3 regions of the Arthrobacter sp. SD1074B genome follow, and region 3 is predicted to be linked to each of the others. Evidence: riboswitches for the same ligand, from Rfam matches in the RefSeq annotation. Region 3 holds a riboswitch; each other region holds the start of a gene.
What was found. Region 3 has a riboswitch for thiamine pyrophosphate ahead of thiD (bifunctional hydroxymethylpyrimidine kinase/phosphomethylpyrimidine kinase). Riboswitches for the same ligand answer to the same signal wherever they lie in the genome.
Positions count from the first base shown of each region.

Region 1: it holds a riboswitch for thiamine pyrophosphate, as region 3 does, so the genes downstream of both, thiO (glycine oxidase ThiO) here and thiD (bifunctional hydroxymethylpyrimidine kinase/phosphomethylpyrimidine kinase) in region 3, are expected to answer to the same signal.
Region 2: it holds a riboswitch for thiamine pyrophosphate, as region 3 does, so the genes downstream of both, ACUYM2_RS17065 (ECF transporter S component) here and thiD (bifunctional hydroxymethylpyrimidine kinase/phosphomethylpyrimidine kinase) in region 3, are expected to answer to the same signal.

Region 1 covers NZ_JBRAZT010000001.1:2,850,308-2,852,539, reverse strand. Annotated here, with positions in the region: gene ACUYM2_RS13195 (ferritin-like fold-containing protein) at 1-57, shown strand, start outside; gene thiE (thiamine phosphate synthase) at 67-795, opposite strand; TPP riboswitch at 822-941, shown strand; gene thiO (glycine oxidase ThiO) at 933-2,232, shown strand, end outside; gene thiS (sulfur carrier protein ThiS) at 2,231-2,232, shown strand, end outside.
Region 2 covers NZ_JBRAZT010000001.1:3,655,903-3,658,134, forward strand. Annotated here, with positions in the region: gene ACUYM2_RS17060 (ABC transporter ATP-binding protein) at 1-556, opposite strand, end outside; gene ACUYM2_RS17065 (ECF transporter S component) at 570-1,202, opposite strand; TPP riboswitch at 1,274-1,416, opposite strand; gene ACUYM2_RS17070 (heme-degrading domain-containing protein) at 1,643-2,191, shown strand.
Region 3 covers NZ_JBRAZT010000001.1:2,294,879-2,297,110, forward strand. Annotated here, with positions in the region: gene thiD (bifunctional hydroxymethylpyrimidine kinase/phosphomethylpyrimidine kinase) at 1-1,243, opposite strand, end outside; TPP riboswitch at 1,290-1,387, opposite strand; gene ACUYM2_RS10565 (Rne/Rng family ribonuclease) at 1,543-2,232, opposite strand, start outside.

The sequences.
Region 1 (2,232 bases), 560 kb from region 3:
GCCGAACTTGCCGCCGGCCATTCCCGGCGGATGTCCCAGCTCGGACTCGCCGGCTAGGTTTCCCGGCTAGCTTTCCCCGGCGCCGCTGCGGGCGCCCGCGTCGGCGTGGCTTCCGGCGTCAAGCGCGGCCAGCAGGGCCCGCGCGGCTCCGGCGGGATCAGCGGCCTCGGTAATCGCCCGGACCACCACGATCCGGCGCGCCCCGGCGTCGACGACCTGCTCCACGTTGGCAAGGTCGATGCCGCCGATCGCGAACCACGGCACCACGCCGGAGACCTTTCCGACATCCGCGGCTTCGGCCCGGCCGATCGCCGCGGCGGCGTAGCGCACCAGGTCCAGCCCGACGGCGGCACGGCCCGGCTTCGTCGGGGTGGCCCAGACCGGCCCCACGCAGAAGTAGTCCAGCCCGCTTCGGCCCGGGGCCGCCGCGATGGCGGCGTCGACCTGTTCCGGCGTGTGGGTGGACATGCCGATCACGGTGCCCTTGCCCAGGAACTCCCGGGCCGCGGTGAAGGATATGTCCTTTTGCCCGATGTGGAAGACCGGCGCCCCGGCGAGCGAGGCCACGTCGGCGCGGTCGTTCACGGCCCAGAGCCGGCCGTGCCGCTGCGCGACGGTGTGCAGGACCTCCAGCAACTCCAGCTCCTCGGCCGCCTCCAGCGACTTGTCCCGCAACTGGATGATGTCAACACCGCCGGTAAAGGCGGCATCAACGAAGTCCTCGAAGTCGCCGCGTTCCTTCCGGGCGTCGGTGCACAGGTACAGGCGGGCGGTGGTGTGGACATCCTGGCTCATGCCACAAGCCTAGTTCCTCTAAACTGGGCGCATACCGCGGGAGCCCGCGCAGGCCGTCACCGGCCGCCGGGCTGAGAGGGCGTCAGAGCCGACCGCTTGACCTGATCCGGTTAGTACCGGCGTAGGGAAGGAAGACCATGGACGTATCAGTCCCACCATCCGTCACACCCGCCACCGGAGCGGCGCCGCGGACAGGCGCCGAATATTACGACGTCGCCGTCATCGGCGGGGGAGTGATCGGCCACGGCATCGCCTGGGAGGCGCGCCGTTCCGGCCGCACCGTCGCCCTGCTCGACGACGCCCCCGGCTCCGGCGCCAGCTGGGCCGCCGCCGGCATGCTGGCTCCCGTGAGCGAACTGCATTACCAGGAGGAAGGCCTCCTGACCCTCATGCTGGAAGCGTCGCGGCTCTGGCCGGAGTTCGCGGCTGCCCTGGCCGGCGGCGCCGACGAGGGCGGCACCGGGTATCTCACGACGCCGACCCTCGCCGTCGGCGCGGACGCGGCCGACCGCCGGGCGCTCGCGGACCTGCGGGCGGTGCAGCTGGCCTGCGGCCTGACCGTGGAGCCGCTGACGGTGCGCGAGGCCCGCAGCCGTGAGCCCCTGCTCAGCCCGGGCATTTCCTGCGCCTTCGACATCCCGGCCGACCACCAGGTTGACCCGCGCCGGCTGCTGGCCCGGATCGGCTCGCTGCTGGCCGCCGACAGCCGGTTCACGGCGGTGCGGCGCCGGGCGGCCGGGCTGCTCTGGGACGGCTGCCGTGTGGCCGGGGCCACGCTTGAGGGCGGCGGGGAAATCCGTGCCGGCGAGACGGTCGTGGCGAACGGCCTCGGGGCGGGCAACCTGCAGGGCCTGCCGGCAGGACTGTCCCTGCCGCTGCGGCCGGTCTACGGGGATATCCTCCGGCTCCGGGTCCCGCACCGGCTTCGGCCGCTGCTGCGCTCCACCGTGCGCGGGCTGGTCCGCGGTGTGCCGGTGTACATCGTTCCGCGGGCCGACGGCACGGTGGTGATCGGAGCAACCCAGCGGGAGGACGCGCCATCCGAGTCCGGCGCTGTATCCGCTGGCGGTGTGTACCAGCTCCTGCGCGATGCACAGCAGCTGCTCCCGGCCGTCGCCGAACTGGAACTGCTTGAAGCCACGGCCAGGGCACGGCCCGGGACGCCGGACAACGCCCCGCTGCTGGGCCGCGTCTCCGGCCCCGGCGCGGGGCCGGAGATCGCGGGGCTGATCGTGGCCACCGGCTTTTTCCGGCACGGGGTACTGCTCACCCCGGCGGCCGCCGCCGTCTGCCGGGCACTGCTGGAGGGGCAGCCGGACCCGCGCTGGGCCCAATTCCGGCCGGACCGGTTCTCCGGCCGCCGCCCGGATTCCTCCGCGCACGAACCGCGGGACGTGTCACCCGCAAACGCCTCACCAACAGACAGGACCACAGCAT
Region 2 (2,232 bases), 1.4 Mb from region 3:
CATCGAGCAGCAGCAGGCCCGGCCGCATCGCGAGGATCCCGGCGAGCGCCAGCCGTTGCTTCTGCCCGCCGGAGAGCGCCGACGTCGGGTGCTGCAGCGACAGGCCGCCCAGCCCCACGTCATCGAGCGCCTCCGCCACCCGGCGCCAGATCTCCGCCGGGGGTACGGACAGGTTTTCGGCTCCGAAGGCGACGTCGTCGCCAAGCCGCGACAGCACCACCTGGGTCTCCGGGTCCTGCTGCATCAGCCCCGCCCTGCCACGCCGGGCGCGGGGCGGGACGCCGTCGATCAGCAGGCTGCCGGTCTCGTCCGAGTCCTCGGCGTCCGCGGCGGCTGCCGAGGACGCCGCTGCAGCAGTGCTGTCCCCGAGCACCCCGGCGAGGGCATGCAGCAGCGTGGACTTGCCTGCACCGGACGGGCCCAGCAGCAGCACGCGCTCGCCCGGGCGGATGTCCAGGTCCAGGCCGCTCACGGCGGGCCGGGGCCGGCCGGCGTGCCGCCAGCCCCAGCCGCGGGCGGCGACCGCGGCCGGCCGGACGGCGTCGGAAGTTCTCATGCGTGTGCGGGTCTCAGGAGAACACGGGTTCCGACGCTGCCTTGCGGGAGGCGAATGAGCCCAGCACCCCGGTCTTGGCCAGGCCGCGGGCGGCCAGCCAGGACAGCCCGCCGGCAATTACGGCTCCGGAGATGGCGCAGAAGATGATGTAGGCGAGCTTGTCACCCGTTTCGTACGCGATGTTCCAGCCCCAGGGCAGGAAGGAGTCGTTCAGGCCGCAGAACAGGCCCGCGCCGGCTCCGGCGAGCAGGGACACCGGCAGGTTGAACCGCTTGTACAGGAACGCTGCGAAGATCAGTTCGGCGCCCAGGCCCTGGACGAAGCCGGAAAACAGTACCGAGGCGCCGTACTGCGAGCCCATGATCAGCTCGCCGGTGGCGGCGACGGTTTCGCAGAAGAGCGCCGCTCCGGGCTTGCGGATAATGAGCATGCCCAGCACCGCGGGAATCATCCAGCCGCCGGCATACAGCCCGGTTAGCGGCGGGTAAACGGCGTTGAGCGGAACGGAAACAAGGTTGGAACCCTGGGACCAAGCCCAGAAAATCACACCGCCGGCAACAGCGATCAACGCCGCCACCACAATGTCGACCACGCGCCAGTTGTATTTGCCGCTGGTAGGTGTCTGCTTCGCAGAAATATCAGTCATGTCGTCCTCCTGAGGTACAGGAGGGGAGGGTGTGTTCCGGCGGCGCCGCGGCTTCCGCCACGGGCGCCGGGCACCCTGAGAACTCGACTCCCTTGCGCCGGTACTAACCGGATCAGGTTCGAGGGTCTGCGGCTGTCCGCACTCTCAGCGCCCACCTACGGTTCCCTGGACTGCTCCAGTGATGCCCGACGGCGGCGCTCCCCTGTCGTATCAAAATCGCCCTTGTGGGCTGGGCCAGTTTACACCCGGCAGACCTCCCCGGTGACTCGCAGTTGTCGTCGTCCCGAGGGCCCACAACGACAACTACTGCCAGCCAGTTGGGGCTGGACCGCTTGTGACCTGCGAGAGCCGGCTTGCTAGAGTCGGCGTAGCATGCGATCACGTGACACCGCCGAGGCCGGGTCCTGCCGACGGCGGCCGACTAACGGAAGCTGAAGCCCTTGACCGACTCCCCAGCGCCTTCCCCCGAGTACGACCCGGACTCCGCCGAACCGCAGCCGCACGGGTCCCTGGCGGCGCTCATCGGCCGCCTCCTGATGGAGATCGAGGAACTGCAGTTCGAGTCCTTCAGCAAAGACGACGCCCTTGACCTTGGGCTCCGCCTGGTGGAACTTGGCCGGCAACGCTCCCACCCGATCGCCATCGACATCACCAAGGGTGAGCAGGTGCTATTCCACGCTGCGCTGGAGGGCGCCACCCCTGACAACGATCGCTGGATCAGAGCCAAACAGCGTACCGCCGTGCGGTATGAAGTCCCATCGCTGCTGGTGGGCCTTCGGGCGCGCGCGGCCGGGCGCAGGATCGAGGACAACGCCTGGTTCGACCAGCAGGAGTTCGCGGCCCACGGCGGCTCGTTTCCCATCTACCTGCGCGGCACCGGGATGGTAGGCGCCGTCACGGTGTCGGGACTGCCGCAGAAAGCCGACCATGAGCTGGTGGTCGAGGCGTTGACGGAGGTCCTTGGCCGGCCGGCGTCACTGGGACGCTAGGCTAGGGGAAGCCCTGTTTCCTCCCGCAAGGAGTAAGACGT
Region 3 (2,232 bases):
CATGCAGGTGGTCCACATAGGCCTTGGTGACCGGGCCCGGCCGGGTGTCGGCCACGCGGGCGGCCAGCCAGTTCCGGTGCAGTCCGGCTTCGACTTCGAGGCACTGCTGCGCGGAACGGGACCAGAAGAGCTGTTCAGCTTCCGACGGCGCGAGGGCGGCGGCGCGGGACAGCACCCGGGAGTAGCCGGTCAGGTACAGGGCGTCCTGGCTGAGGTAGTAGGCGAACTCCCGTTCCGGCAAGGTGCCGTCGGCGAGCCCGCGGATGAAGTCCAGGCCATAGATCGCGTCCAGTCCGGCATCCGCGTACCCCGCGAGGACAGCTGCGAATTCCCCCTCGGCGGCCGTCTGGAGGTGGTGGAAATGGTGCACGGGGCCGTTGCCGGATCCGACGTTGAGGCGTCCGGCGTCCCGCAACGCACCCAAGAGCCAGGGCTTGACCTCGCGCAGTGCCGCCTCCCAGTCCCCCGCCCGTACCTGCACCGTGGCCAGTGCCGAAGACAGGGAGCAGCCGGTTCCGTGGCTGTTACGGGTGGCGATCCGTTCGCCCGGCACGACCACCGTTTCCTGCCCAAGCAGTCCCCCGGTGTTGACCAGCGCGTCCGGGCAGCCGCCGTCGCCGTCCTGGCTGATGTCGCCGTCCTGGCTGATGTCGCCGAGGTGTCCGCCCTTGACCAGCACCGTGGTGCCGGCCTGGGCGGCGAGCCGCTTGCCCTGTTCCAGCGCCCCGGCCCAGTCCGCGGCCGGCGGTTCGTCAAGCAGCATGGCCAGTTCGGCGAGGTTCGGGGTGATGAGGTCGGCCAGCGGGAGCAGGGAGCGCAGGGCGGCCGCGGCGGATTCCTGCAGCAGCCGGTCGCCGCTCGTCGCCACCATCACCGGGTCCAGGACCACGACGGCGGGCCGTGCCTTCCCGAGCCAGGCCCGGACGGCGTCGATCACCGCGGCATCGCCGAGCATGCCGATCTTGACCGCGTCGATGGTGATGTCGTCGCTGACCGCCTCCAGCTGTGCCGTCAGGAACGACGCCGGCGGCACGTGTACGGAGCGGACGCCACGAGTGTTCTGGGCCGTCAGCGCCGTGATGACGGCCATCCCGTAGCCGCCGTTCGCGGCGATGCTCTTGAGGTCCGCCTGGATACCGGCCCCGCCGGAGGGGTCCGAACCGGCGATCGCCAGCACGCGGGGAATCTGCGTGGCGGCGGCACCGTCGGTGGGCTCCGCTGCCGGGAAGGCGGACTGAAGGATTGAGGCCGGCCGGGTTGCGGCTGGCAGGGTCGATTGCAGCTGAGCCGATGAAGACAAGAGACATCCCTTCGCCGGTGCTAACCGGACAGGTTCAACGGGTCTGGATCTCAGCCGGCTCGATGCGCGGCACCCCGTGTCAGTCCCCAGCCTAGCTGTCCACGCCGGCAACTCCCCGTCGGCCCCCAGGATGACGGCCGCCCGGGGCGGGCGCACCTTAACGGACTCGCGGGTACCGTCCGGACCGACTGATGCTTCGTCGCTTCCGCACGATACCCGCGGGCCGTGGTGTGTCTGCTGGCCTACAGCTCCGACGCCGGTACGCCGACGCCGAGGATGATCGGTTCGTTGGCAGCGGGCTTCGCGGCCGACTTCGCCGGCTCCGGGGCCTTGGCTTCATGGACCGACCCGGCCGCAGCCGACGGAGTGGTCCCGCGCTGCTGCACGGACGTCTCGTTAGCGGCTCCCTGGGCGCGGCTGGCGCTTCGGTTCCGGCGCACCCGGCGGGGTGCGGCGCTGTCCGCTGCCGGAGCCTGGCGGACCGGTGCCTGCGCCGCGGGCGCCTTGGCAGCTTCCTCGCGGACCGGTGCCTGCGCCGCGGGTGCCTTGCGGGCTTCCCGTGCCGCGGGTGCCTGGGCCGCAGGAGCCTTCGCAGCTTCCTGGGGAGCCGGGGCCTGGGCCTCGGCGGTACGTGCACTCGGCGGCTGGATCCGAGCCGTCCTGGCGCGGCCGCGGCCCCGGGTGGCACGGGACCGCTCTGCAGCTGCAGGCGCCGGGTGCTCCGCCGCGGGAACCTCGGCTGCGGGCGTCTCCGCCGCGGCCGGGGCCGCTGCGGCAGGCTTGCCGACCTCGGCGTCGCCCAGGTTGGCGAATGCCTCGGTGAGCAGGTCCAGGGTCAGCGCAGGCTGCGGGGTCTCCTCCGCGTGCTCAACGAACGGCAGGGCCACCTGCTCGCCGCCGAAGGTCAGCACGGCCGCGGGACGCCCGGCTGC